2 regions of the Streptomyces sp. NPDC127119 genome follow, and region 2 is predicted to be linked to the other one. Evidence: riboswitches for the same ligand, from Rfam matches in the RefSeq annotation. Region 2 holds a riboswitch; the other holds the start of a gene.
The links. Region 2 has a riboswitch for glycine ahead of gcvP (aminomethyl-transferring glycine dehydrogenase). Riboswitches for the same ligand answer to the same signal wherever they lie in the genome.
Positions count from the first base shown of each region.

Region 1 (4,064 bases), on a different contig from region 2:
ACAGCCCCGCGCCCCTTTCGGGGCGCGCCCTGCGGGCGGCCCCGAAATAGCCCCGCCTAGAACGCCCGGGTGTAGAACGGGCGGACCTTCTCCCTCAGCCAGTCGCCCACCGGGTCCTGGGCCACGTCCAGGAAGACCAGGCTGACCGGGTGGGGCAGGGGGACCCGGCCGAGGGCGCGGCCCAGGGCGTCCAGGGGAACGGTGCGGGCGCTCTCGTCCCAGTGGGTCACCTCGACGCCGACGAACATCACCGTGTCGCCGCCCTCGATGCTCGCCAGACAGCGCCGGGCGCCCACCACGAGGCCGGTCGCGTCGAACTCCGCCGAGGCCGCGGCCAGGAAGTCCACCGGGTCGTCCTGCCAGTCGGGCTGGAAGAGCCGGACCCGGCCGCCGCTCGCGGGTCCGTCCAGTTCGGTCCGGCCCACCCGGCACAGTTCGGCGACGGCGGCCGGGGGCAACGGTATCCCGACCGTGCCGTCCGGGTTCAGGACGATGCCGGCCTGGGGCGGCAGACCGCGCGCGAACTCCACGGCGGGCGCCACCGTGTACGCCATGTGGTCACCGACGACCTGGCGGAACTGCTGCTCCGAGGTGAAGACCGGCACGTACGCCTGCCCGGCCAGCTCCATCGTGGGCAGGTCGAGCGGGCCGCTGTGCGGGCCGCCGCCCTCGGGCAGCGGCACCCAGATGAAGCTGCGCCCGAGGGTCTCCACGATCCGGGCCCCCGTCGAGGGCGACGGAGGGAGCCCCAGGGAGGCGGCGAGCACCTCCTCCACCTCGTTGCCGGGCCAGCCCATGTGGGGGTGCGCGTGTGCCGGAATGTCCTGTGCCGGGAAATCCATCTCTACCGCCTGCTCCAACCGCCGTGTGCGATGGCCGAGGTTAGTCGTCCTCAGTCGCCGAAATCGATGCGGCGCAGCACGTCCGCCGCGGCACGGTCGACGAGCACCGCGGAACCGCAGCCGTCGGGGAGGTCGCCCTTCTCCACCGAGCGCAGCAGCCGGGCGACCGCGCCGCGGTGGCGCGCGAACGCGTACCGCGAGACGCCACGGCCGCGTTCGCGCTGACCGTCGAGGGCCGTGCCGGGGTCGACGTCGAGGAGCAGCAGGTGCAGGGTGCCGCCGCGGCGGCGGGCGTCGCGGGCGAGCCAGTCGCGCACCCAGGCCTGCGTACCGCAGTCGTGGACGACGACGCCCTCCCCGGAGCGCAGGGCCCGGCGCAGGCCCGCGTAGTGCGCGGCGCGGACGAGGGGCCGGTAGACCGCGTACGGCAGGAAACGGGCCAGGCGCTCGTCCCAGCGGTCGCGGGTGTCCTGGGAGTCGATGAGGCGGCCGGTCACCGCCCGGCGCATCAGGGTCGATTTGCCGCTGCCCGGCAGGCCCGTGACCACCACCAGATCGGCCGCCCCGAAGCGCAGACCGTGCGGGCTGTGGCCCGAGCGCGCCCGCAGGTCGCGGACGACGGGGGTCACCAGCGGGTCGCACGCCTCCCTGGCCGGCGCAGGTGGCTGCTTGGGCAGCGCGATGCCCGAACTGGTCGCGTACGCCGTGGTCCTGTTCACCCTGATCGTCCTCCCCATGGGGTCGGCAGACCCATCTCCGTCGAGTGTAAAGAGAAGGTAATGCGCTGGTCCCCCTGTTTCTGTTCTTGTCCTGCCACAGCCCCGTCACAGATCACTGTGAACACCCTGGCCACCCCGTCCTGACCCCGTGCAGCCCCCTGCCGGAGCCGGGGGCGTGCAATGATGTGCCCGCCAACTGCATACCGGCCGCTTGAATCCGCGCGGGAGAGTTCCGGGAAACACGTACACGCAGGTGTACGAGTGCCCGGGCGCCGAAGGAGCAAGTCCCTCCCTTGAATCTCTCAGGCCCCCGATACCGCACGGACGAGGCACATCTGAAAAGCGGGCCGCCCCTGACCGTCAGGGCGTAGGCCCCACCCAAGGTGCAAGTCAGTGACCCCCGTGTTCGGCGGTGGTCACGGCGAACCTCTCAGGTTCCGATGACAGATGGGGAGGAACGACCTCGCCGTCATGCCTTGGGAGCCCCGCCGATGAGCAGCAACACCCCCGTCGAACCCCGCCGCACCGCCCTCGATGCCCTGCATCGCTCGCTGGGCGCGACCATGACCGACTTCGCGGGCTGGGACATGCCCCTGCGGTACGGCTCCGAGCGCGACGAGCACCTCGCCGTGCGGACCCGGGCCGGGCTCTTCGACCTCTCGCACATGGGCGAGATCACCGTGAGCGGACCGCAGGCCGCCGCGCTGCTGGACTTCGCGCTGGTCGGCAACATCGGCGGGGTGAAGACCGGCCGGGCCCGCTACACGATGATCTGCCGGGCGGACGGCGGCATCCTCGACGACCTGATCGTCTACCGCCTCGCCGACACCGAGTACATGGTCGTGGCCAACGCCTCCAACGCCCAGGTGGTCCTGGACGCCCTTACGGAGCGCGCCGAGGGCTTCGACGCCGAGGTCCGCGACGACCGGGACGCGTACGCGCTGCTCGCGATCCAGGGCCCCGAGTCCCCCGGCATCCTGAAGTCCCTCACCGACGCCGACCTGGACGGCCTGAAGTACTACGCGGGCCTGCCCGGCACGGTCGCGGGCGTCCCCGCGCTGATCGCGCGCACCGGCTACACCGGCGAGGACGGCTTCGAGCTGTTCGTGGCCCCGGCCGACGCCGAGAAGCTGTGGCAGGCGCTGACCGACGCGGGAGCCGCGGCCGGACTCGCCCCCTGCGGGCTCTCCTGCCGCGACACCCTGCGCCTGGAGGCGGGCATGCCGCTGTACGGGCACGAGCTGAGCACCTCGCTCACGCCGTTCGACGCGGGGCTCGGCCGGGTCGTGAAGTTCGAGAAGGAGGGCGACTTCGTGGGCCGCGAGGCGCTGTCCGAGGCCGCCGCCCGCGCCGAGTCGACGCCTCCGCGCGTCCTGGTCGGGCTGGCCGCCGAGGGCCGCCGCGTCCCGCGCGCCGGCTACCCCGTCGTCGCCGGCGGCAAGGTGATCGGCGAGGTCACCTCCGGCGCGCCCTCCCCGACGCTCGGCCGGCCGATCGCGATGGCGTACGTCGACGCGGAGCACTCCGCGCCCGGCACCGCCGGTGTCGGCGTGGACATCCGGGGCAGCCACGAACCGTACGAGGTCGTGGCACTGCCGTTCTACAAGCGCCAGAAGTGACACTGGTTCGCAAGCACCGCACGTGACGTCCGTCCGCAGGCGCCGCACGTGACGCCGGCCCGCAGGCGCCACACGTGATCCTGGGCACATCCGCCCAGCTCACCCGTACTCCCCCTGCATCAGCACTCACCCGCGTACAGGAGAATTCACGCCATGAGCAACCCCCAAGAGCTGCGCTACAGCAAGGAGCACGAGTGGCTGTCGGGCGCCGAGGACGGCGTCTCGACGGTCGGCATCACGGAGCACGCGGCCAACGCGCTCGGCGACGTGGTGTACGTCCAGCTCCCCGAGGTCGGTGCCGCGGTGACCGCGGGCGAGACCTGCGGCGAGCTGGAGTCGACCAAGTCGGTGAGCGACCTGTACTCACCCGTCACCGGTGAGATCACCGAGACCAACCAGGATGTCGTGGACGACCCCGCGCTGGTGAACACCGCTCCCTTCGAGGGTGGCTGGCTCTTCAAGGTACGGGTGACGGACGAGCCGAAGGACCTGCTCTCCGCCGCCGAGTACACCGAATTCTCCGGCTCCTGATTCCGGCTCCTCGCTAAGGACCCCAGACCGATGTCGCTTCTGAACACGCCCCTGCACGAACTCGACCCGGACGTCGCCGCCGCCCTCGACGCCGAGCTGAACCGTCAGCAGTCCACCCTTGAGATGATCGCCTCGGAGAACTTCGCCCCGGTCGCGGTCATGGAGGCCCAGGGCTCGGTCCTCACCAACAAGTACGCCGAGGGCTACCCCGGCCGCCGCTACTACGGCGGCTGCGAGCACGTCGACGTCGCCGAGCAGATCGCGATCGACCGGGTCAAGGAGCTGTTCGGCGCCGAGTACGCCAACGTGCAGCCGCACTCGGGCGCCTCCGCCAACCAGGCCGCGCTCTTCGC
Region 1 is NZ_JBHXTO010000046.1:51,282-55,345, forward strand. Features, by position in the region: gene ACFVH5_RS21045 (enhanced serine sensitivity protein SseB) at 57-842, opposite strand; gene ACFVH5_RS21050 (AAA family ATPase) at 893-1,579, opposite strand; glycine riboswitch at 1,774-1,890, shown strand; gene gcvT (glycine cleavage system aminomethyltransferase GcvT) at 2,053-3,180, shown strand; gene gcvH (glycine cleavage system protein GcvH) at 3,334-3,711, shown strand; gene glyA (serine hydroxymethyltransferase) at 3,742-4,064, shown strand, end outside.
Region 1: linked by a shared signal. The riboswitch ahead of gcvT (glycine cleavage system aminomethyltransferase GcvT) and the one ahead of gcvP (aminomethyl-transferring glycine dehydrogenase) in region 2 are both predicted to bind glycine.

Region 2 (4,064 bases):
CGGCGACGTGCTCCTCGAACACCCCATGGGTCGAGGGGTACGTGATCATCAGCACGGACAGTTCGTCACGGTGCTGCTCGATCTTGGCCCGCAGGTCCGCGACGTCGATCTCGCCGTCCTCGGCGGTCTTCACGACGACGACCTTCATCCCGGCCATCACGGCGCTGGCGGCGTTCGTGCCGTGCGCGGACGAGGGGATGAGGCAGACCGTGCGCTGCTCGTCGCCGTTGGCCCGGTGGTAGCCGCGGACGGCCAGCAGACCGGCCAGTTCGCCCTGCGAGCCGGCGTTGGGCTGGAGCGACACGTTGTCGTAGCCCGTCACCTCGGCGAGGCGCTCCTCCAGCTCACGGATGAGCGTGAGGTAGCCCTGGGCCTGCTCGGCGGGCGCGAAGGGGTGCAGTTGCCCGAACTCGGGCCAGGTGACCGGCTCCATCTCGGTGGTCGCGTTGAGCTTCATGGTGCACGAGCCGAGCGGGATCATGCCGCGGTCGAGCGCGTAGTCGCGGTCGGCGAGACGGCGCAGGTAGCGCAGCATCGCGGTCTCCGAGCGGTACTGGTGGAAGACCGGGTGCGTGAGGTACTCGTCGGTGCGCAGCAGCGGGGCAGGCAGCGTGTCCTCGGCGGTCCCGTCGAGCGCGGCCACATCGCCGTCGACACCGAACGCCGACCAGACGACGCCCAGTTGGGCCCGCGTGGTCGTCTCGTCGCAGGACAGGGAGAGGTGGTCCGCGTCCACCAGGTGGAGGTTGACCCCGCCCTGGCGGGCGGCGGCGAGCACCTCGGCCGCCCGGCCCGGCACCCGCACGGTGAGGGTGTCGAAGTACGCCTCGTGGACGACCTCGACCCCGCCCGCCCGCAGACCGGCGGCGAGGATCGTGGCGTAACGGTGGGTACGCCGGGCGATGCCCTTCAGCCCCTCGGGGCCGTGGTAGACGGCGTACATCCCCGCCATCACCGCGAGCAGCACCTGAGCCGTGCAGATGTTGCTGGTCGCCTTCTCCCGGCGGATGTGCTGCTCACGCGTCTGCAGGGCCAGGCGGTACGCCTTGTTGCCGTCCGCGTCCACGGAGACACCGACGAGCCGGCCGGGCAGGCTGCGCGCGAACTTCTCCCGTACGGCCATGTATCCGGCGTGCGGCCCGCCGAAGCCCATCGGCACACCGAAGCGCTGTGTCGTACCGACAGCGATGTCGGCGCCCAGCTCGCCGGGCGAGGTGAGCAGCGTCAGGGCGAGCAGGTCGGCGGCGACGGTGACGACCGCGCCCAGCTCGTGCGCCTGCTCGACGACGGGCCCCAGGTCCCGCACGGCACCGGAGGCACCGGGGTACTGCAGGAGTACGCCGTTGATCTCACGCTCGGCGAGCTCCGCGGGGATGCCGTCGCCGAGGTCGGCGACGACGACCTCGACGCCGGTGGGCTCGGCGCGGGTCTGTATCACCGCGATCGTCTGCGGCATGGTGTCCGCGTCGATCAGGAAGAGGCCCTTCTTGTTCTTCCCCATGCGCCGCGACAGCGCCATGGCTTCGGCGGCGGCCGTGCCCTCGTCGAGCAGCGAGGCCCCGGAGGTCGGCAGTCCGGTCAGCTCGGCCACCACGGTCTGGAAGTTCAGCAGGGCTTCCAGCCGCCCTTGCGAGATCTCCGGCTGATACGGCGTGTAGGCCGTGTACCAGGCCGGACTCTCCATCACGTTGCGCAGGATGACGGGCGGTGTGAACGTCCCGTAGTAACCGAGCCCGATCATCGAGTCCAGCACCTGGTTGCGATCCGCGAGGGAACGCAACTCGGCCTGTACCTCGGCCTCGGTGCGGGCGCCCGGCAGTTCGAGCGCGTCGGCGTTCTTGATCACATCCGGCACCGCGGCGGCCGTCAGCTCGTCGAGCGAGCCGTACCCCACCTGCGCGAGCATCTTGGCGCGGGCCTCGGAGTCGGGCCCGATGTGACGCTGCTCGAAGGGGATTCCCTGTTCGAGCTCGGAGAGCGGAATACGTTGGACGGTCATTGCGGAGGCCTCCTGGTCTGACGACCTTCGAGGGGCACCACTGTGTGGGTGCCCGAACGGCCTCCCCCTCTGTCATCTCAACCTGAGAGCTTCACCGGCCCGCCATGAAGGCACGCCGGCTTTCACCGTCGGTGAGAGCGGAGCCCGTCGAATACTCGAACACCCCTCTGCTTTCCAGAGTGACCTCGTCCATGCGGTACGTGTGCCTGAGAGATTCCGGGGAGGATTTGCTCCTTCGGCGCCTCCGATGAAGCCTGGAGGACTCTCCCGCACGGGGTCAGCAGCCGTCGCCCAGCCTACCAGCGGGGTTCCCTCAAGTGGCCGCCCACCTCAAAGTGCTCTTTCGTAGTGCTTACGGATGAGTTGCGAGCAGCTGGAGGGCCCGTGCAGACCGACATCGATCCGCGCAACCTGATAGGCCGCAAGGCGTTCGACCGCAACGGCACGAGGATCGGCACCGTGGACGAGGTCTACCTCGACGACGCGACCGGCGCACCGGAGTGGGCGGCGATACGCACCGGGCTGTTCAGCCGGGACGCCTTCGTCCCCCTGGAGCCCAGCGAAGTGATCGCCGAGTCCCTGCACGTCCCCTTCGAACGCTCCCTGATCAAGGACGCCCCCGACTTCGGCGTGGGCCGCCACCTCTCCCCCGAACAGGAACTACAGCTCTACCACCACTACGGCCTGGACGTATCCCCAGCACCCCCCTTCCCAGACCGAGACTTCGGCCACCTGGCCAACACGGACGACCCCACCTGAAACCCGCTCCCAGTTCTTCAGGGTCACGGGCAACGACGCAATCCCGTGGCTCTCCAGGGGCGCGGAGAACGGCGCAGTCTTCTGATTCTTCAGAGGCGCGGGGTACGGCGCAGTCTTCTGGCACTTCAGGGGCGCGGGGAACGGCGCAATCTTTTGCCTTGACGGGGCCGCAGGCAACGACGCGGTCCCGCCCACTCAGGGGCGCGGGGAACGGCGCGGCCAGCCACAACGAACCCGCACCCTCACAACGCACCCCCACCCCCCGAACCCCCCGCAGGCCCCACAGGCAACCCCTCAACCAAAGGCAACGGCTCCGCCGACTCCAACCCGGGATCGTCAACCCGAAACGTCTTCACCCGCCCCGGCACGGACCCCGGCGTCTCGAACCGCACAGTCACCCTCCCCAGCCCACTCCCCTGCACCCACCCGTGCCCGAACTCGACATGCCGAACATCGTGCCCCGCCCGCCACACCCGCTCCGCGGGCCCAGCATCCGCGGACTCCTCGACGCCGACACCGACACCGACGGCGACCGCCCGGGCCTCCTCCGGCAGCTCCCCAGACGCCACCTCCTCCACCCCCGCGGCAGCGGCCTGCGCCTGCGCGAAAAGATCCTCCTGCGTGTAGTCGGCAAGCCCGGTCACCCCGACCCCCAGCAACCGCACACCCCCCGTGGTGTCCACCGCCTCCAGCAGCCGCGCGGCAGCCTCCCGCACCACCCCGGGATCGTCCGTGGGCCCCCGCAACGTCTCGGACCGCGTCAGCGTCGAGAAGTCGTACCGCCGCACCTTCAGCACGATGGTCCGCCCGGACAGATGCGCCCCCCGCAGCCGCTGAACGCACCGGTCCGCAAGCCGCTGCACCTCCATGCGCACCCGCACCCGGTCGTGGATGTCCACGTCGTACGTGTCCTCGACGGAGACCGACTTGGTGTCCCGTTCGGCCACCACGGGCCGCTCGTCGCGCGCCAGCGCCATCGCGTACAGACCGAGTCCATGGGCCTTCCCCAGGAGCCGTACGAGCTCGTCCTCGCCCGCCTCCGCGATCTCCCCGACCGTGCTGATCCCGCCCCGCCGCAGATGGTCGCCGGTGGCGGGCCCCACCCCCGGCAGGATGCGGACCGGCATGGGCGCGAGCAACGCCCGCTCGGTGCCCGGCTCGATGAGCACGAGCCCGTCCGGCTTGGCCTGCTCGGAGGCGATCTTCGCGAGCATCTTGCAGGCCGCGAGCCCCACGGATCCGGTCAACCCCGTGACGGCCCGGATGTCGTCGCGCAGCTTCCGACCGGCCAGCAGCGCCGACCGCT
Region 2 is NZ_JBHXTO010000124.1:14,673-18,736, forward strand. Features, by position in the region: gene gcvP (aminomethyl-transferring glycine dehydrogenase) at 1-1,999, opposite strand, end outside; glycine riboswitch at 2,184-2,279, opposite strand; gene ACFVH5_RS34705 (PRC-barrel domain-containing protein) at 2,384-2,758, shown strand; gene ACFVH5_RS34710 (DNA polymerase IV) at 3,001-4,064, opposite strand, start outside.